DNA from 4 places in the Acetobacter pasteurianus genome. Region 3 is predicted to be linked to each of the others. Evidence: riboswitches for the same ligand, from Rfam matches in the RefSeq annotation. Region 3 holds a riboswitch; each other region holds the start of a gene.
The links. Region 3 has a riboswitch for cobalamin ahead of FCN51_RS19835 (carbohydrate porin). Riboswitches for the same ligand answer to the same signal wherever they lie in the genome.

Region 1 (5,338 bases), 560 kb from region 3:
GGTGTGCAGGTTGCTCTGAATCAGCCGAGCCGTGAGCCCCAGATCAAAATTATGGGTGACATCATAGCCAAGGCGAATGTTAGCGGAGCGGTTATCGTTTCTGTCCCCCCGGTGGCGCTGTTCCTTGTCTGCGCCAAAATAGCGGCCGATATAGCGTGGGATTTCATGAAAACCATCCTGCCGGTAATGGGAAAGCTCAACATTGTAATGGAACTTTCCCTTACTGCCGCGCGCGCCCATAACTTGGTTAAACGTGCCGTAAGATCCACCTTCCACCCGCACAAAAGGCGTAAACCTGCCCTGCCCCTGTGCTGTGGTAATATCAATAACCCCGGCCATGGCATCTGCCCCGTACAGGCCGCTTTGTGGCCCGCGCAGAATTTCTATGCGGCCCATGCCATCGGTTACAAACTGAGCAGCATCAAACGCACCAGAGGTGGAACTGCCATCGTTAATATCCATGCCATCCAGCCGCACTTTCACCTCGTTGGCATTGTTGCCGCGCATGAAAATGGAGGTGGTGCCGCCAAAGCCGCCAGAGCGCACCACATTCAACCCCGGTTGGCGGGCCAGAATATCTGTAAGCGTACGGCGCTGCTGGGTGAGGATCTGCTGTTCGGTCACAATCGTCATGGCCGTGCCAATTTCATCCGCCCGCATGGGGTGGCGTGCTGCACTTACCGTAACGTAATCCGGGTAAGCCTGTGTGCTGCGGGCCTGCACAGCCTGCGTGCCCTCCGCCCCGGTAGAAACAGGCGCATTTTGCGCCGGAGCGGTGGAAGCCACTTTGGCAGCAACAGTGTTTTTACCCGTTGATGTGGTGGGGTTTGCAACATCTGCGGCCATAGCGGCAGTGGTTTCTACCAGCAACAGGGAAGAGCCAGTAAGCAAAAGAGTTTTTAGGCGCATGGGTTAAGGCAATCTCGCGGTTTAACAGCGTTGCCACGAGACTTGGCCCGGCTTTTTCCACCACAGGGCACAAACCACCCCATTGGCTGACCGCTTGCCCAGCCTGCCAGCACACCCCGGCTGACATGCCCCGTCTGCAACTGTGTGCTGATGGCAGGTCTCCTGGCTTGCGGTTTTTCGGTTGTGGCACCCCTTCCCGGAAAGGTTTGTTCCAGTGGGCCAGCGCTTGGCGCTGTGTGTGCACATCCATGCCGCTTACAGTTGCGGGGACAGCCCGGGAATATCGCAAAACCATTGCAGGCAATGGCGCGGGCACCCGGTTCCCTTTTCATTCCCCTAGGGGGGAAACCATCATGCGGTGTGGTTTACAGGCTGGGGGTGGCTTGTCAACAAAAGCACACCCCAGCGCGGCGGCTGGCTTTAGGCTTCACGCGGGAGGCGCTGGGACTGGGAGCGAATAACCTGCTCCTCATAATCCAGTTCCTGCTGGAGCTTCCATTCTGTCTGGTCATTGATCTCGCTGCGTGATGTCATATCCCGCATGGCCTGCCGTTCGGCCCGTAGCAGTTGCAGGCGCAGCGCCAGTTCCATACGCGCATGGCGTAGCGCGCGGCTGCGGTCTAGCGGCGTGATGCGCGGCGTTTCGTCCTCTTCTTCCAAACGGCTGTGATAAAGCTGGTACAGGCGGTCTATCACCTCCTGCCGCAGGGCTTCATCTGCGGCATTTTGCCCCTCCGGCTTGGCAAGTGCTGTGCCTTTGGGGGTGGGGACTGGCGGTTGCGCCCGCGCTTTTGTCAGCACCGCAAGGGCTGCGCGTATCAGCTTCTGGCGGGCCATGTTTTCTTCCTGCGCGTTCTTGTCCACCGTTTCCTGCGGCAAAAAGCGCAGGCACAGCGGGATGAACACGCTGGCTGCCAACAGGGAGAGAACAATTACGCCTGTAGCGGCCACCACCACGGCATCGCGCATGGGAAAGGCATCCGTGCCATCTGTGCCTTCTGGCAGGGAAAGCACAGCCGCCAGCGTAACGGCCCCGCGCACGCCAGCGAATGTCAGCAACATGCTGCCTGCAAAACCTGTGGGTTCAAACGGCAGGCTGCCAATGCGCGCCACCACCCAACGGCCAAAAACGGATGTCCATACACCTGCAAAGCGCATGGCCAGCATGATGGCGTATATCTGCACCACAAACAGGCCAACCTGCCACAAGGCCACATCGTATTTATGGCCCAGCGCCACGCCATGTTGCAGAAGTTCTGGCAACTGCATGCCCAGAAACAAAAAGATAAGCGCGTTAAAAACGTAGCTGACAATGTTCCAGACTGTTGTGGCCTGCAGGCGGGTAAAAGTGGCGGTGTCCTCTATCATGCCGGAAAGTTTGAGCACCATGCAGCCTGCCACGGCGGCCAGAATGCCCGAACATTCAACCGCTTCTGCCGCGGCGTACATTAAAAACGGCAAGAGCAGCACAAAGATGATCTGGGATTGCGGATCATCATACCCACGGCGCACCAGCACGCGGTTGAGCTTAACAGCCAGCCATGCCACCGCAGCGCCTACCAGCAGACCACCCAGCGCCACCATTAAGAATGTGCCAAAAGCCTGCCTGTATGAGAACTCACCCGTAAGGGCATCGGCCATGGCAAAGCGAAAGCACACAAGGCCGGAGGCATCATTAAACAGGGCCTCGCCCGATAAAATCTGCAACAGCCGGTTGGGCACCTTGCGCCCTTCAATAAGGCTGGAAACCGCCACCGTATCTGTGGGGGAAAGTGCGGCCGCCAGTGTAAAGCAGATGGGCAGGCCCAGCTCTGGCACAATCCAGTGGATGGCATAGCCACATACCAGCGTGCTGAGCACCACAAGCCCAAAGGCCAGAAACAGAATGGGGCCGCGCAGTTCTGCAAACTCACGCAATGGCATGCGAAATGAATCTGCAAACAACAATGGCGGCAGAAACACAAACATGAACATGTCTGGCTGCAGGCTGACATGCATGCCCGCCACCGCAGCAAACACACCCAGAATGATAAGGATAACCGGCTGCGGCACCTTCTGTTTAAACAGGGCAACAAGCAGGCTGCTGACTGCCGCCAGCAAAAGCAGCAGCAGAATGTTTTCTATGGTCAACATGGCCTGCGCTCTTTGGGCGTGTTTAGGTGTTTATGCAACGGACATTCTGCACATACACGCTCGCTTTACGGAATAGCGGAAACAGGGCGCAAAACCTGCTGGCGCACCAGCTCTTCCAACCATGTAGCAAACACCTGCACCCGCATGGAAAGATGCCGCCTGTGCGGGTAAAGCAGCGCCATAGGCAATGGGGCCGCACGCCACTGGGGCAGTATTTCCACCAACTGGCCTGTGTGCAGGTAAGAGCGCACATCGTAAGCGGGTATCTGAATAACCCCCAGCCCGGCCAGTGTGCAGGCAATGAGGGCCTCTGCGCTGTTAACCGTTACGCGGCCCGGCACATCCAGCATGTGGGTGTGGCCGTGTTCCTCCCACTCCCACTGTTCTACCCGACCATTCTGGGGGGAGGCATAACGCACGGCCTCGTGCCCTTTCAGCAAATCTGTCGGGCATTGGGGCGTGCCATGCTGCTTAAGATATGTGGGGCTGGCCACGTTTATGAGTTCAAGCTCCCCCATGCGGCGGGCAATCAGGCCAGAATCCTGCAAGGGGCCAACGCGCAGCACGCAATCCAACCCATCTTCCACCAAGTTCACGGCCCTGTCCGTTACCCCTAGCTCTACCGAAAGACCGGGATATGTTGCCAAAAAATCGGGCAAGGCCGGGGCTACAATCAGCCGCCCAATGCGGCCGGGCATATTGACGCGCAGCACACCCTGCACAGCGCTTTCACTCTGGCGGAACAGGTTTTCCGCTTCCTCCACATCCGCCACAAGGCGCAGACAGTGTTCGTAAAACGCGGCGCCATCTGGCGTGGGGGTAACGGTGCGTGTTGTGCGCGTAAGCAAACGTGCCCCCACGCGGCTTTCTAGCTGCTGCACGGCAGCGGATACGCTGGAACGCGGCATGCCCAAGGTTTCTGCCGCGTGGGTAAAACTGGCGGCCTCTACCACACGGGCAAAAATGCGAAAAAGATCTATTCTATCCATGCGCGTTAGCCTTTTGGGCTGCCACCCGATTGTTCGGGAAATCTGGCAAGTGTTGTCAGAACAGGCAGCTTTATCCGCCTACTGTAGCTGATACGGTAGCAAGAGAAAACGGGAGCCACATCCATCGGCCCCCGATACATGCAAGGGAGCACCCAACATGGTAGACCACAGCATTAAAGGCAAAACCGTTCTGATAGCCGGTGGGGCCAAAAATCTGGGCGGGCTGATTGCGCGGGATCTGGCAGAACATGGCGCCAAGGCCATTGCCATCCATTACCATAGCGCGGCCAGCAAGCCAGAAGCCGATGCCACAGTGGCCGCTGTAAAAGCGGCAGGCGCGCAGGCTGAGGCTTTTCAGGCTGATCTGACACAACCCGGAGCAGTAGCCAAACTATTTGCAGATGCAAAAACGGCTTTTGGTGCGCCAGACATTGCCATTAACACCGTGGGCAAAGTGCTGAAAAAGCCGATTGCAGACACCACAGATGAAGAATTTGATGCCATGTTCACCATCAACACCAAGGTGGCGTATCAGTTCATCCGTGAAGCCGGAAAACATCTGGCCGATAATGGCAAGCTGCTCACATTGGTCACATCTTTGCTGGGGGCTTACACGCCGTTCTATTCCACCTATGCGGGTTCCAAGGCTGCGGTAGAACACTTCACCCGTGCAGCCTCCAAGGAATATGGCGCGCGTGGCATTTCTGTTAACGCCATTGGCCCTGGCCCCATGGATACGCCGTTCTTTTACGGGCAGGAAGGCGCAGATGCCGTGGCTTACCACAAAACCGCTGCGGCACTTTCTCCCTTTAGCAAAACAGGCCTGACAGACATTGAAGATATTGCACCCTATGTGCGCTTTATTGTTTCTGAAGGTTGGTGGATGACTGGCCAGACCATTTTGGTAAACGGCGGGTACACCACAAAATAAAACCGGCTTTGTGCCCGTTGCAGCACACGCCATGTGCAGGGAGGCCACGTGCAAAGCGTGGCCTCCTTTTTTGTGCCCTGCCCTCAATGCAAAGCTGTTGCGCGCGTGCAACAGCCCACAGAAAGCTGAGCAAACAGGGTTCATTCCTGTTGTAATGTTATAGTGTTACATAATACATGCTGCGCCTCCACCACACTCAACCAAGGCAGCGCACAGCATGATGGTTCGATCAGCCGCTCTTCTTCTCTGCTCTACTGTTTTTACTGCTCTGGGCAGCAGCATGGCCCTGGCTGAAACCACCACGACCACGACGGAAACGAAACAGCAGCAGAAGCCCACGGAAACAAAGCCGCAAACCGTAAAAGTTATTGCGCAT
Region 2 (5,338 bases), 260 kb from region 3:
GTTCTGCAACCCGGTGCTGGCCTACACATTAGGCCAGAAAGCCTTGATACAAGTTCTGTTACACAGTTTGTAAGTGCTGCTGCGCAACATCATTCCTTTTCAGATTTTTTGCTACAAATCATTCCCTCCACAACCGCTGGTGCGTTTACATCTGGTGAAATTTTACAGGTTCTGCTGGTTGCCATCCTGTTTGGCATCAGCCTGGCCAAAATGGGCAAAGCGGGTGAAACCGTTCTCAACCTGTTTTACAGCCTGACAGAACTTGTTTTTGGGGTTGTGCGTTTGGTGATGTATCTGGCCCCTATTGGGGCTTTTGGTGCCATGGCCTTTACCGTTGGTAAGTTTGGCCTGCATTCCATTCTGCACCTTCTCGCCTTGGTGCTGACATTTTACCTCACTGCCATTCTGTTTGTTGGCGTTGTTCTGGGGGTTGTGGCAAGATTAGCTGGCTTTAGCATTCTGCGGCTGTTGGTCTTTTTAAAAGAAGAGCTGCTGATTGTATTGGGCACCAGTTCTTCCGAATCTGCCCTGCCCGGTCTGATTGCCAAATTGGAACGGGCAGGCTGTTCCCAAGGAATTGTAGGGCTGGTTGTTCCCATGGGCTATTCCTTTAATCTGGATGGAACCAATATTTATATGACACTTGCCGCACTATTTATTGCGCAAGCAACTGATGTGCACCTTAGCTTTCAGGAGCAGCTTGCCCTGCTTCTGGTGGCTATGGTGAGTTCTAAAGGTGCTGCTGGTGTGACGGGAGCGGGCTTTATTACTCTGGCTGCAACACTTTCTGTTGTGCCCAGTGTACCTGTTGGGGGCATGGCCCTGATTCTGGGTATTGACCGTTTTATGTCTGAATGTCGTTCCCTCACCAATCTGGTTGGAAACGCTGTTGCTGCTATTGTTGTCTCACGCTGGGAGAATGCGCTGGATGATACGCAACTTCATGATGCCCTGCACGCGCAACCACAAATTACCAAAACACCTTCGACCTGATTATTATTTTCCGTGGGAAGCTCTCCTAGCTTCCTACGGATTTCTTGCATGCGTATTTTGGAACAAACCTTGTTGTAACATTGTAACTTCGTAAACTTTTTCTTGAATATTCGTTATAACAGAAAAAAATCCTTGAATCTTTCTATTCGTAATTTAGTTTCCATAATTCGTAATAATAAAAACAAAAACAAACGCGGAAACGAGAAAATGTTTGCAGAAATTATAAATCCTGTTTTTTAAAGAGAAAGTTGCCAGCCACCTTTCGCTTTAATCTCTGTATTTCTTCCCCTTGCTTCAGAAATACGCCGTTGCTTCATGCTAACCGCAGGCAATGGCCATTCTTGCGCCATGAGGATCGGGCGATGCCCTTAACTGATATCATTTCAAATTCAGAACAAAAAAGATCATGCTATCGGCAGGATTTTTTATTCATTGCCCGTTTACTCTACGCCGGAACAGTTCTTTTCACATTAGATATTGCTCTTAAAGCTTCCACTGCATACGCCCAGCAGAATGAACCCGCCAAATCTCTTGAGAAACCTGAACTATCTTCAAAACCTATTATCAACGCTGAAATACCGAAAAAACACAAGCGCCCAATAGCAGAAGAACGTCTGGAGGCTTTGTTTAATACAGAAAGTCTTTCCTATCTGTTAAACCACAACAATACAGCGTTACGTAGGCAGGATATCAGCGCAGGCTATTTTGTTGCTGAACAGGCTTTTGGCAATCTGGCCCCCGGCCTTAAACCTTGGCGCGACAGGTTAAGTGAGCACGGCTTTACCTTTGAGTTAACCTATAAAGGTGAAGGCATGGCCAATCTTGCCGGCGGCCTTTCAAAAGGTATGGATTACACGCACGAAATACGTGCCAGCATGCTGTTTGATCTGGGTAAGTTAACCGGTTGGAATCCGCTACAGGGCTGGTACCTGCATGGCATTGTGATGAACCGTGAAGGCCGGCAGGTTGGTTGGGATCATGTTGGGGAAAGAAATGTACTTCTTACAGAAGTATGGAGCATCCATGGCCCTGCAGCGGCTCGTCTGGCAGATCTGTATCTGGAAAAATCTTTCCTCAATAACCGCATCAATATCAATGTAGGGCGCATTTCACTTACGCACACATATTCTACTTCTATTTTGCTGTGTACGTTCATGACCATGTGTTCTGCGCCTATGGCTATAAGAGAACCGGCGGGTTGGAGCGTTTACCCCAAAACATCATGGGGTGGCACAGTACGCTTTCGGCCAACGCATGATCTTATCCTGCGCACTGGTATTTATCGCATCGGCCCTAAAGCACGCGATAACACAGGTTGGGCATGGGGCGATGAGCCTTATACGGGCATCCAAACGCCTATTGAATTAACGTGGGAACCATTTTTTGGCAGGCGCAAGCTTCCCGGTCATTACAAAATCGGCTTTGGCCACGATACGTCACCTTACCCTGACATGGTTGGCACCATTCCCGCCGCTTTTGCGGGATCGGTGCATCCACATAAACTCAAACCGCGTGATACATTTTATATAGAGGCAGATCAGATGGTATATCGCAGCCATGGCGAACACCAAATGGCTGGTGGATATGTATTGGCCGGGTTCATTCATAACACGCCAAGTAACTCTACATTCTCAAACGAATTTTATGCTGGAGCTTCCCTTCTGGGCATTATCCCTCACCGGCCATTGGATCGTCTGGGCGTAATGTATTCCTATTACCAGCTCAGCCCCCGTTTGGCCTACGGGCAACGCATGCAGGAAGCCGCTGGCGTTCCGCTTGGCCCTTATATCAATGGACCACAAACGCATTCCGCGATTCTGGAAGCGTATTACGGCATTCCCGTCACACCGGGCCTGGTTGTGACACCGGAGTTTGAATATATGATGCGCCCCGGAGAAACCTCGGTTATTCCCAATGCGATTCTGGCAGGGCTTAAAGTTATTGCTGCCCTGTAAGGCAAAGCGAGGCGCAAAAACATCTCACCTGCACTGCTTTTCCCATACTGGCACCAAGCCCTCTTATTGCTAGAATACACGCTTGAACAGATGGATGGTGCTGCGCAAGCAGCTTGAAAGGGAATGCCGTGCACGGGTTTCTGCCTCATATTGAAGCAGAAACTTATAGTCGGCAGCTGCTCCCGCAACTGTAAGGGGAGGTTGGACCTGCTGCCGGTTGCGGCTAGCCACTGGCCAGTAAAGCGGCTGGGAAGGCAAAAGGTCTGATAACACCATATTCCCAAGCCAGGAGACCTGCCTCCATCAGGCACATCACACCGGGCGGGATGAACCGATAGCGGCAGGACAAGGCAGTAAAATGTACAAACATGCCTTTAGCTCATTTATAACAGCACTGCTTTTTGCATGGGGCAGCATACCTTCTCATGCTTATGCACAAAGCGCCTCTACACCAACTATAACAGGACAATGGATTACAGAAGACGGCAAAGGCGTGTTCGATATCCATACATGTGGCGATAAGATGTGCGGGAATCTTGTCGGGTTAAACCTAACACAGGATGAAGAGGCTTCTGGCCGCAGAAAAACAGAATGTAACCTTCAAATGCTCAAAGGCTTCCACCCCATGGAAGGCCGGCATGACCATTGGAAAGGCCATATTTTTGACCCTCAAAGCAAAAATACTTACGATGCCATTATATGGGTGGCGGAAGACGGCTCCCTGAAACTGCATGGTTTTTTAGGTTTGGAACTCTTTGGCAGAACAGATACGTGGCAGCCGTTTCATGGCCATATAGGCAATAACTGCCGCATTAACTCTTGAGCATACCTGCCTCAACAGGCCATGAAATAGGTATTATGCCGTTATAACAGGTTGCAAGCTCAGGCCTTCTCTATAAAACCATTCAGAATTTGGAATTCAATATTTCTCCGCAATGTTTCATTCCAACAGAGCGGAGCCCGGCTTTGTAGGGAGAACCCGAAGAATGAGACAAACGCACAAGGGGCAGCCTGTAGCGGAATGGTGTGCATCCCCTAACGCCATGCGCCTGAACAAGCTTTTACGCATGTCCCGGCGAGATGTGCTTTTAGGCGGCATTGGTCTTTCTGTTGCAAGCACAACGGGGGCAGCCCTTGCTGCGGATACCTCTCCTGCCACCCCAAACAATGAAGACCTGTCCGGTTTTATGCAGGTATCCCAGCGCCTGACAGATAGAGATACGCTGAACCCCCAGATTGGTGCTGCTCTGTATGCCAACATCGTGCATGCCAATGCAGATCGGCAAGATAAACTCAATGCCCTGCATGCCCTGCTGGAGCGGGAAAAATTTACAACAGCATCAGCTTTTGCTCATGCTGCGGAAAAATCTGATCCAAAGCTTAAAGATGTCATCCACGAAATTCTAACCGGCTGGTACCGGGGCATTGCGGATGGCCAGGTGGTTGTTTACCGCTCTGCCCTGATGTTCGACATCACCAAGGATGCCGTTTACCCCAAAACCTACGCAACGGGCGGCCCATTCTACTGGACAAGTAAGCCACCAGAAGTTGCACGCCCCAAAGGGCACCCTGCACTTTCTGCTTCCGCCCTTGTTATCGAACCGACCTGATCTTACCGGATACCCCGCCTTATGCCCTCCGAAGAAAATCTTTCAGCCGACGTTGTGATCGTAGGATCAGGCGTTGCAGGTAGTTCTATTGCTAATGAACTGGCGCGTGCCGGTATTTCCGTCATTGTGCTAGAAGCTGGCCCGCGCGTTGACCGCCAGCATTTTGTAGAAAACTTCCGCAATCTGGAAAACAAGCCTTCCTATCAGGGGCCATTTCCGGCTGTCCCTTGGGCACGGCATCCGCCTGATCAGCAAACCCCGAACGATTACCTACACACCACCGGCCCGAATGCCGAAGCCTATCAACAGGTTTACCTGCGCATGATGGGTGGCACTACATGGCACTGGGCTGGTTGTGCCTGGCGCTACCTGCCATCAGACTTTGAACTGAAAACACGTTACGGTCAGGGTCGCGATTGGGCTTTGACATATGATGATCTGGAACCCTTTTACTATCAGGCAGAAGTCATGATGGGGGTTTGCGGGCCAGATCCTGCGGTGGAAGACCTTGGCTCCCCCCGCAAGCAGCCTTATCCTATGGATGCACTGCCCATTTCCTACGCTGCGCAGCAGTTCCGCAAGCTGATTCAGGAAAAAACACCGTGGCGCGTGGTGCACGAACCACAGGCGCGCAACACGCGCCCGTATGATAGTCGCCCAACGTGTGAAGGGCATAATAACTGCATGCCAATCTGCCCTATTGGGGCCATGTATAACGGCAGCTATTCCGTTTACCATGCAGAAGCCGCCGGGGCTAAGTTTATCCCCAATGCTGTGGTG
Region 3 (5,338 bases):
CGGATGTGTTCATGATGTTGTATCCTTTTTAATAAAGCCTACCGGAGCAGGCACAAAAGAGTTTGAAACAGAACGTCATGGTTTGGTCAGCCCTCATCATAGAATGACAAAGCCTGACAGCAAGAGTATTCCGAACACGCCTGCTGCTCTCCCCGTCCCTAGAAAGTGATATTGGAATGGAGGCCGAAGATGGCTTCGTTCCCGACGAGACGATTACCTGTCCAGTCAGTCACACCGCCAGAGGGATGCCAGACATACTGGAAGTCCGGCTGCATGACCCACCACGGCATCACTTGTGCCTGATAGGTGAGTTCCAGATGGTTCTCATTGCCCTGCACAGGTGCACCGGAGTTACGGTCATACCGCCGCTGGCCAGAAGAGGCCCGGCCAATGCCCCAGCCCAGACCCACCGTGTCATTGTCACGCCCCTTGAAGGGCGCCTTGAGGTTGATGCCCGCATCAATAGCAAAGCTGATCATGTTGCGATCTCCCCCATTGCCTGTGGCACGCGCAAAAACACCTACAGATTGAGGGGACTGGAGCGAGGGCCGCCAGATCATCTGGTCAATAATGCCATAGACCATCCAGTTACCCCGATCCCACCGCGGAATGCCCGTAGTGTCCGCCGCACTCCCTAAAGCCTTGCCCTGATTGTTGTAGCGGTAATCAGGGAATTTGGCCGTATCGTAATAGCCACCCAGCTTGTAGATACCCGGCAGACCGGGGTCCTGAGTGACATGCGACATGTCATCGGGTTGGGGGTTGAGGGCATATTGCAGTTCGGTAATCAGCAGCGCACCGGTGCCCATGTTGAAGTTGGCGCCATCTTCATCATGAGTATTCTGATTGGTGGGATCTGCACTGTTGCCGCCGTTCTGGATGCCAAAGGAGTTGTTGCGATTGCCCGGCGGGTTGTCATCCGCTGCGGCAAACATGAAGGTGAACTTGTCTGAGGGACGATACCGGATGCGAATGGCCGGAGAAGACAGCGGCCAGGATGGCCCACCGGCATACAGGTTGACCGATGGCGCCATGGGCCAGCCGAAGTTGGAGTTCAGATACAAAGCCCCGTAATCACTGATCAGGAACTCGGTATCCAGATCCTGCTGCCCGATCTTGACGTCCAGCTTGCCGTCCAAAAAGGACTGCTGATACCACAGCTCAAACAGGCGTGTGGAACGATCGGCCTCGAACCCGCTGACAGGGTTGAAGTTGGCCAGATGATCCTGCGAGATGGAGCGCCCGCGCAACTGCAGGGCGCTGACATTGAATGTGCCGCCCTTCAGGCCGATCAGCTTTTCCAGATCGACCGTCAGGGTGGGCATGGTCACACCATCATAGGCGGGGCCGGTGCCCGACCCGCTGGCGCCATCAGCCCCCGAGGCCGTGCCCCCTGTGGCATTGCCCCACAGTTCATCCACTTCCTGAATGTCAAAGCTGATGCCGTGTCTGGCCATCCAATCCCGCGCGCCCCACATGTTGCCCAGCAGGTGGTCACTCATGTCTGGCGTGTCATCGCCTTTTTTCTCGGAAGCCGCTGCCTCTGCCGCACGCTGGGAATCCCGCACCGTGGCCGGGTCAATCTGTTCAATCAACGGCCCTGAATTGCCTAAACGACGACGGTCCTGCTCAACCTGCGTCTCTTCACCATGCGCTAGGATGGGCAAGTTGCCCAACACCCCTCCGGCCAGAAGCAAACAATGCAGAGAATACGGAAATCTCTTCCAAATTCTGTTTGTAGGGAAAGGCATTGTTACACTTCACCGCGCAGCATGAAGGTAAAACAACCAAAGGGATTACGAGAAAAACCTGCCAAAAGTGGCGGAGTAAACATAGTACATTATCCACCTCCGGCTCCCTCGCCCGGCGGTTAAACAAGACAACAACGGCAGGTCTCCTGACTTGCGGGTCATGGCACGTTACTCAGCCTTCCCGATGTTGCCACCAGTGGCTGCCGCTTTATACGGCCAAGGAGTAATACGCTCTCCGCCTACAGTTGCGAGGGCAGTTGCCGACTGGGTTCCTGGTACTGGAGCCTCCGGCATTCCCTTTCAAACCCGCTTGCGCGGGACCGTTGTAAGGTGGCGTAACCCTTACCTTATTTTGGCCTTATATTTCAATCTTTGGCTGAATATACGTGCATCACTCTTGCCAGAACTCTCATTTTAACCCACCTGTTTCTCCAGACTTTTCCCTGACTGGCGACTTATGGACCAACGATACCGCATTCCACCTCTAGCCATGCTCAATGCCTTTACGGCATTTGCACGCACGGGCGGTATCAGACGGGCAGCAGCAGAGTTGCGCGTAGATCACGCCGCCATCAGCCGCCACATTCGGGATCTGGAAAATATTCTAGGCACCCCTTTGCGAGATAAGGAAACGGGAACCCTTACACTTGCAGGGCATACCTATTATTCCCGCATCACCCCATTATTGGAAGAACTGGCGACAGCTACAGCAGATATTCGCAACCATACGCCGCCCCTTACCATTACCTGTGCGCATGGATTTGCTTATCATTGGCTGCTGCCGCGGCTTTCCACTTTTCGGCGTGCACACCCTCAACTGGAAATCATGCTGCGCCCGGTAGATGCCAATACGGCGTTTCATGTTACTGGCGTGGAAACAGATAATCATGCCCATATCGGCTATGTACGGGATGATGCTCCGTTAGCCGAGCCACGCAATACGCGCAGCATGATTATTGCACGGCCGGATGTGTTTCCGGTAGCGGCCCCCATCTGCCTGACAGAACTGGGCGGCCAACCCCGCACAACGGCAGATTTGCTGCGCGCGCCCTTGTTGCAGGAAGAAGATGAAGCCGAATGGAAACTTTGGTTTCATGCACAAAATGTTGCCTGCACAAAACTGCCAGCCGCAACGCGCCTGTGGCAGGCCCATATTACATTGGCTGCTGCGCGCGCTGGAGAAGGCATCGCCCTGGGCAATATTTTCCTGCTGGGAAATGATCTTGAAACAGGCCATCTGGTGCGCGTGCAGCCTACGCAAACCCCTTTGCGAGAAGTGGCCTTGGGGGCTTATCTGCTGCGGGCTTCCACCGCCACATGGGAGAAAAAATCCCTCATCACGTTCCGAAACTGGCTTTTGGAACAAGTAGAACTGGAAACCCAGAACACATCCACCCTGCCTTAATGCTGGCAGGCATAGGCACACCAAATATGTACGCGCCAAATAGATGGTGACTTTTTATCACCATAGAGGCAACAAAAAATCTCCTCCCCCTGCCGTGCGAAACATTTTACGGAACAGAAACAACTTTGCCCGCAACATAGTTCCCGGGAGCCCGTATTAATGGCCACGAATAAAGACCTTCTGAACCGCCGCACCAATGCTGTGCCGCGCGGTGTTGCCACCTCCACCCCTGTTTTTGCAGACCGCGCAGAAAATGCCGAAATCTGGGATGTGGAAGGCAAACGCTATGTTGATTTTGCCGGCGGCATTGCCGTTCTGAACGTTGGCCATCGCCACCCAAAAGTAATGGACGCTGTTAAAAAGCAGCTAGACCGTTTTACCCACACAGCTTTTCAGGTTTCTGCTTACGAGCCCTATATTGAACTGGCTGAAAAGCTGAACGCCCGCGCACCGTTTTCTGGCGATGCCAAAACCATTTTCTTCACCACGGGTGGGGAAGCTACAGAAAACGCCGTAAAAATTGCGCGTGCCGCAACTGGCCGTAATGGCGTGATTGCTTTCTGTGGTGGGTTCCACGGTCGCACGCTGCTGGCTTCTGCACTTACGGGTAAGGTTCTGCCTTACAAGGCACCTTTCGGCACCCTGCCTGGCGAAGTTTACCACATCCCCTTCCCCGATGGTCATGACATCACGGTGGAAGACAGCCTGAAGATGCTGAACTTCCTGTTTGCTGCTGATATCTCCCCCAACAATGTGGCCGCCATTATTATTGAGCCTGTGCAGGGTGAAGGCGGCTTCCGCGTTGCCCCTACTGCACTGCTCAAACACCTGCGCGCGATTTGCGACCAACACGGCATTAAACTGATTGCCGATGAAGTGCAGAGCGGCTTTGCCCGTACTGGCAAGCTGTTTGGTATTGAACATTCTGGCGTAGAACCGGATCTGGTGTGCATTGCCAAATCTCTGGCAGGTGGCTTCCCACTTTCTGGCGTCATTGGCCGTGCGGAACTGATGGATTCCGTGCCTCCGGGTGGCTTGGGTGGCACATATGCTGGTGCTCCGCTGGGCTGTGCTGCTGGGCTGGCTGTGTTGGATATTATTGAAGAAGAAAAGCTGCTGGACCGCGCCAACAGCATGGGCGAACGCCTGAAAGCCCGCATTGCAGGCTGGCACAAGCGCACAGATATGCTGCCTGTCAGCATGCCACGTGGGCTAGGCGCAATGGTTGCCTTTGATATTCTGGAACGCCATGAAGGTGTGGAACAGCGCAAGGGCTTTGGTTCCAAACTGTGTGCCCGTGCCTGTGAAAAAGGCCTGATCCTGTTGGCCTGTGGTGTGCAGGGCGCTACAATCCGTATCCTGACACCGCTGACTGCATCTGATGAACTGGTTGATGAAGGCTTGGACATCATCGAACAGATTCTGCTGGAAGAAGCAAAAGCCTGATCTGCATTTTTCTGCAGTCATCAGTAAAAAGGCGGCCTTTTCTGGGGCCGCCTTTTTCTTTGCCTTGTCATATATTTTTAAAATCAGAATTCATTTCATCAAGTATACCGTCATAGTCAGGCCATCATTCCTGCTTAGTCTTAAAAATAACGATCAAGAAAAACAGGAGGCCAGAATGACAGCATTTGGCGCGTATTGGCTGCAAATACAAAATTCTTTTCGCAAATTACTTCACGCTTTGCACAATTTAAAAATGCGCAAAGCTGCACATATCAAACATTAAATATTCCAGCCCCTCCTGTTTCCTATGCAAACAACAAAAAAGCCCGCCTACCATTAAAGGTAGAGCGGGCTTTTTTAGCCGTCGTTATACAGCGTTATTTTTTGTCATCAGAAAACGTGTTCTGGCCCCAGCGGCCAACATCATGCGCGGCATTTTCTGTGCCTTCCTTGGTCTTGTTCCAAGCGTGCTCAGTGCCTTCACTTGTTTTGTCCCAAGCCTTGCGAGAACCGTCCTTGGTTTTATCCCAAGCCTTTTCGGTGCCATCGCTGGTCTTGTTCCAAACCTTGTGGGAGCCTTCCTTAGTTTTGTCCCAGGTTTTTTCAGTGCCTTCGCGGGTTTTATCCCAAGCGTTGTGGGTGCCTTCCTTGGTCTTATCCCACGCCTTTTCACTGCCTTCGGTGGTCTTGTCCCAAGTCTTGCGAGAACCGTCCTTGGTCTTGTCCCACACTTTTT
Region 4 (5,338 bases), 240 kb from region 3:
ATCTACAGAGCGATGGATGGGGCCGTATTTATCATAAAACCCTGGAATAGCCCGGATAATGCCTGCGGCTTGCGTCAGGCAGGAGATGGTTCTGTCCCGCATAAGGTTGGCCCCTTCCTGATCTGTGGTGGTGGCATGAATAACTGCTGCAGCCTGTTCCAAAGCCTCTGCAGTAGATAACGGCGCATGACGCAACATAGAGAAGGCTTTTAAGGCACTTTCAAGAGCAGTGCGGGCCTGCGCATTGAGTTGAACGTGTTCTGCATTCCAGCGTAAGCGTAAGATAAGCCGTCCCAGAGAAAGTGTTGCAAAAGCTGCATCGGTATATCCCTGCCGGTCTATGCCGGAAGGAATAAAGGAAAGGCGCATCATCAACCGTGTGATCTTTTGAAGCTGGAGGCCTTCCCACGCAATCCATTGCACTGGCTTGCGGCTATGGGAAAGAGCCAGTTGTTGCAAACTGCGCGTAAGGGAAGAAACCAGCCGTGCAGCATCTAACCGATGATCTGGTGGTAAAATAACCCGGAAAACCAGTACTAACAGCACGCAGGCAGCCACCATAGTTAGCCAATTATTGGTGAGTGCCAGGTCATTATAAACAATGGGATTGTTGATAGAGAGCAGCATGGTGAAAAACACCGCATACCCAAATGCGCCAATGCTGTAGCGTGGGTGAAACTGCAGCCATACACCGGGTAGCAGAAACAGGCAGAGAGTCAGCCATAAAAGCGGGTAGCCATCTATGCGGGGCAAGAAAAGGGAATGGCATAAAAACCCCATAGGCACTGCCAACATAGTGCCTGTTGCCATCATGGGGCTAGCTTTACCAGCGGAGGGAGCAGTTGAAAGCAGGCTTGAAGCTGCCACCACATACAGGATCAGCATAGGGCCTGCGCTCCAATGGAACACATACCATAACATGCCAGCCAGAAGCGCAATAAACATGCCACGCACGCCATTGCGCAAGGCAACGGGCCATTCCAGATACTGGCGTGTGTAGGAGGATTCACGATCACGGCGCAGGCTTGTCAGATCGTATAGGGCCAGATCTATTTGTACCAGAATATCACGCGTATTATCCAGCGTTGCCAGCAAGCTGGGTGCCGGGTTGTTGCGTGAAAGTTGCTCCAGGTTTTTCAGGCAGTCATGCAGGCAGGCAGATACTGGTGTGGGGTTTTCTAACCAGCCAGGTTGCTCTGTAAGATGCAGAATTTGCTCTAAGGTTTCGGCAACATATTGATGCACAGGGCGTGATTGTGCATCCACTAAAGAGAGATTTAACCAATAAGGATGATAACTGACAATTAGCCCGGTTAAACGATTAAGTGCCAGACGCAGGTTAGAAATACGGGCCTGCATATCGGGGTCATCTGCGGCGGCAAATTCTATGGCAGGAGTTAAGCCTGCCATGCCAGCCAGAAGGCGGCTGCGGCTATCATAAAGGGGCTGTGGCAAACTACGGAATGCTGTGCCCGTGGTTGTGGTATCTGTTATTTCGGAAGGGTTGTTTTCTTCTGCGGCATGTTCTTCCGGTGCAGAAGAAAGGCCTTCCTGCGCATGAAAGTTTTTTGCGTGGAGAATGGTATCACGAAAAGCATTTCCCAGTTTTTCCAAAACGGCGCTGGGCTTGCGAGGGCTTGTTACCATAAACACGCAGGCCGTTACCACCACGCCTGTTACCACGGCAGACAGGCGCCCCATTGCAGACAGAAAAATATTGTCTGGGTCTGCAAAAGCGGGTGCAGCAATAATAACAATTGTATAACCGGTCAGCACAGCAGCATAGGCACGAAAGAAGCGCAGAAACGTGGCAACCATGCAGGCTATGCCTACAAAGACAGAAAGAGCCGCAAAATACAGAACGGGAGACTGCACAAATACAGCCATAATGCCAATGCTGATAACGGCCCCAATAACTGTGCCAATAACACGCCAGACACTTTTGGAAACCATGGCCCCTACAGTTGGGTTTGCCACAATAAGAACAGTTGTGGCTGCACTGAGGGGAGAGTGGAGCTGGAACATAAACGCCAGAAAAACGGCGATGCCGATGCATAAAAACACGCGGGCAGAATAGCCTGCGGTGGCCTTAAAAGTATTCCATTGGGCTTCATCAGAAAAAAAGCCCGGTAAGCAGCGAGACAGCGCAGCGCTAAAGGAAAAGAGCGTATGACTGCTTTGCTCAGATCTAGCGCTCATGATGTGTTTCCAGCATGCAGGAAAGATCATGAATTAAGCTACGCACCTGATCTTCATTAAGGTTCTGGCGAACGTTCTGTTCAAGTTGTGCTGCAATGGTATGGAACAGCGCACATCTTTCCTGCCCAGCAGAAGTGAGCACAAGTTTTTTGGCACGTCGGTCCCGCGTATCCTGCAGGCGTGTGATCAGCTTTTGTTTTTCTAATAAATCAAGAATACGCACCAGTGCAGAGCAATCCACATTCATGGCGGCGGCAAGGTCACTTTGTGTGGCCCCGTCGGGCATCATCATCAAATAAGCCATGGGGCGCATGCTGGCCAATGTCATGCCATGCGGGCGTAAGGCCCGGTCCAGTTGCGTGCGCCAGACTGTGGCTAACCGCATGATGCGGAAAGTAAGTGCCATGTCTGAAAAACGCGTTTCATCCAGCGTGGGCAGAACGCGTGGGGAGGTCATGGAATCCTCATTAGTTAGCGAAAGAATATTTGATATATAAAGTATATTCATACGAATATAACATAGCTGTTTTGCGCGTCAATAATGGAAATAGGGCTGCAAAGCACAGGAACATTAGCGTGAAGCCTAAATCCTGTTTCAGATCAGCAGGCTTTAAAGTTGCAGGATTAAAACTGCGGGTTGAAAGCAAAGGCAGCTTATGCGCATTGTGCGCGGGCTAATGGTGTCCTTTACGGGATGAAAAGGGAAGAACGGTGCAAGGCCGTCGCTGCCCCCGCAACTGTAAGTTACCCATGGTGTTCCGTATGGGCTTTAGGGTCCAATATGCCACTGGCCTTCGTGCAGGCTGGGAAGGTAGGGAGCGCTGATTTATGTTCTGGCCTGTAAGGCAGGGCATATGTGGGTACAAGCCAGGAAACCTGCCATTGGTGCCTGTATGCGTAAGCACGCAGGTAGGCCTTATTTATTAAGTTCTGGCGTTGCTGCTGGCGGGGTGCCCGGCAGGCATAGATGTACCATGGGGTATATTTCCTCTGCTATCTCTGAGGTAGGGGCGCCGGGTTACTGCACCCCTTCAAGTAGCTGTTCTTTTAGAATGGCAGTTCTTTCAGGGATACAGCATGGCCGAAGCATCCGATTCTTCTCAAAAATCACCTCAGAATCGTCCTGTTTTGCATGTGTGCGTTACGTGTCGGCGTGGTGGACCTGCTATGGATCAGCCGCCGGGTGCTCAGTTGTATGCACGCTTGCAGGCTTTGGTGCAGGAAGCAGAAGTTAATGGGCAGGAAGCTCCGGTTCTGTTGCGTCAGGTTCAGTGTCTGGCCGCCTGTGATCGCGGATGCACGGCAGCCATTGCCATGCCAGAGCGTTGGACATGGTTATTAGGGCATCTGGGTGCCGAAAAAGCAGAAGATCTTCTGGCGTATGCCCAGCTCTATGCAAAATCCGCGCGGGGAACAGTTATGCCTTCGCGCCGTCCGGCATCTCTTTCCAATATGGTGCTGGGGCGTGTTCCCGCACAACTTTATGATGAACAGGAGCCTTCATGACAATCGCATCTCGCGTGCCTGTAACCATTATCACTGGTTTTTTAGGGGCAGGTAAAACAACCCTTTTGCGCAATCTTCTTCAACGTGCAGCAGGGCACCGCATTGCCGTAGTGGTGAACGAATTTGGTTCTCTCGGCATTGATGGAGAAATCCTGCGCGGGTGTGGCGTGGAAGGCTGCAAGGAAGATGATATTGTCGAACTGACCAATGGCTGCCTGTGCTGCACGGTAGCAGATGATTTTCTGCCAACTATGGAAGCCCTGTTAGATCGGGCCGACCCGCCTGAGCATGTGGTTATTGAAACATCCGGTTTGGCGTTACCCAAGCCATTGCTCAAGGCTTTTGGCTGGCCAACGGTGCGTAACCGTATGACTGTGGATGGCGTGATAACCGTAGTGGATGCACCTGCAGTATCCACTGGCCGTTTCGCAGATGACCCGGAAGCTATTGCCCAGCAACGTGCGGCAGATCCTTCTCTGGATCATGACAATCCATTGGCGGAGGTTTTTGAAGATCAGATCAACGCCGCAGATCTTGTGGTGTTGAACAAGACAGATCTGCTGGATGCAGATGCGCTCGCACGTGTTGAAGATGAAATCCGCCGTACAGCACCGCGGCCTGTGCAGATTGTACGTGCCACGGAAGGCAAGGTGGACCCCGCCATATTGCTTGGTATTGGCGCTGCGGCAGAAGCAGACCTGGCCGCTCGTCCTTCTCATCATGATGCAGAAGATGGCGAACACGAACATGATGACTTCGAAAGCTTTGTGGTGCGTGTGCCCGAGCAGCAGAGTGTGGAACAGTTTTTAACGCTCTTGCAAGATACAGCACGCCGTTATGATGTGCTGCGCATGAAAGGTTTTGCCGCAGTGACAGGTAAGGCCATGCGTTTGGCTGTGCAGGGTGTAGGAACGCGTTTTCGGCACGAATTTGATCGGCCTCTTTCTGTCAACGATGGGCGGGAAGGCCGCATTGTCGTGATTGGGCAAAAAGGGCTGGAGGCTTCGGCCATAGCCAAGGCTCTTGGCGGCACATTGGTAACGGCCTGATTAGGGGCGGAGTAAGCTTATGCATCTTTTGGTGCGGGAAAACCGGACGCTTGATGAACAGGAAGTGGCAGAGGATCTCAATCTTCCTTCTGCCGATCTTGTTGTTCTTTCTTTTACAGAAAGCGATCTTCTGGCCCTGCGCCATGCAGAAGCCTTGCTGCGCGCTCAAACTGAAGGAAGCGTATTGCTTCCCACCTTGCAGGTTACAAGCCTTGCACGGTTACGCCACCCTATGTCGATTGATCTGTATATTGAAACCACATTGCAAAAAGCACGCTGCGTTGTAGTGCGGCTATTGGGTGGTTTGGATTACTGGCGTTATGGAGCAGAAGAACTAGCGGCATGGAGCCGTGAAACAGGCGTGCCGCTGGTTTTGTTGCCTGGCGATACGTTACAAAGCCATAGCTCTGATGTGCAGCAACAGGAAGCACATACCGGGGATGATGTGCGGCTAGCAGAACTTTCCACTGTTTCCGCAGAACATTACACTCGGTTAAACGGTTTTTTTCAGCAAGGTGGGCCGGATAACATTTGCGCTGCATTGGCGCTCATGTCTGCACTTGCGGGTATGCAGGAAGATAAGG

Region 1: linked by a shared signal. The riboswitch ahead of FCN51_RS17175 (TonB-dependent receptor plug domain-containing protein) and the one ahead of FCN51_RS19835 (carbohydrate porin) in region 3 are both predicted to bind cobalamin.
Region 2: linked by a shared signal. The riboswitch ahead of FCN51_RS21030 (DUF2147 domain-containing protein) and the one ahead of FCN51_RS19835 (carbohydrate porin) in region 3 are both predicted to bind cobalamin.
Region 4: linked by a shared signal. The riboswitch ahead of FCN51_RS20940 (DUF1636 family protein) and the one ahead of FCN51_RS19835 (carbohydrate porin) in region 3 are both predicted to bind cobalamin.

The regions. Positions count from the first base shown of each region.
Region 1 covers NZ_CP039846.2:797,671-803,008, forward strand. The annotation lists gene FCN51_RS17175 (TonB-dependent receptor plug domain-containing protein) at 1-909, opposite strand, end outside; cobalamin riboswitch at 1,045-1,277, opposite strand; gene FCN51_RS17180 (Na+/H+ antiporter) at 1,330-3,042, opposite strand; gene FCN51_RS17185 (LysR family transcriptional regulator) at 3,108-4,031, opposite strand; gene FCN51_RS17190 (SDR family oxidoreductase) at 4,189-4,962, shown strand; gene FCN51_RS17195 (TonB-dependent receptor) at 5,180-5,338, shown strand, end outside.
Region 2 covers NZ_CP039846.2:1,619,532-1,624,869, reverse strand. The annotation lists gene dctA (C4-dicarboxylate transporter DctA) at 1-993, shown strand, start outside; gene FCN51_RS21035 (carbohydrate porin) at 1,356-2,948, shown strand; cobalamin riboswitch at 3,026-3,264, shown strand; gene FCN51_RS21030 (DUF2147 domain-containing protein) at 3,307-3,771, shown strand; gene FCN51_RS21025 (sorbitol dehydrogenase family protein) at 3,884-4,558, shown strand; gene FCN51_RS21020 (GMC family oxidoreductase) at 4,580-5,338, shown strand, end outside.
Region 3 covers NZ_CP039846.2:1,357,765-1,363,102, reverse strand. The annotation lists gene FCN51_RS19840 (CbtB domain-containing protein) at 1-13, opposite strand, end outside; gene FCN51_RS19835 (carbohydrate porin) at 159-1,751, opposite strand; cobalamin riboswitch at 1,871-2,091, opposite strand; gene FCN51_RS19830 (LysR substrate-binding domain-containing protein) at 2,209-3,156, shown strand; gene gabT (4-aminobutyrate--2-oxoglutarate transaminase) at 3,316-4,602, shown strand; gene FCN51_RS19820 (endoglucanase) at 4,980-5,338, opposite strand, start outside.
Region 4 covers NZ_CP039846.2:1,596,646-1,601,983, forward strand. The annotation lists gene FCN51_RS20930 (FUSC family protein) at 1-2,199, opposite strand, end outside; gene FCN51_RS20935 (MarR family winged helix-turn-helix transcriptional regulator) at 2,189-2,707, opposite strand; cobalamin riboswitch at 2,861-3,097, shown strand; gene FCN51_RS20940 (DUF1636 family protein) at 3,277-3,705, shown strand; gene cobW (cobalamin biosynthesis protein CobW) at 3,702-4,754, shown strand; gene cobN (cobaltochelatase subunit CobN) at 4,774-5,338, shown strand, end outside.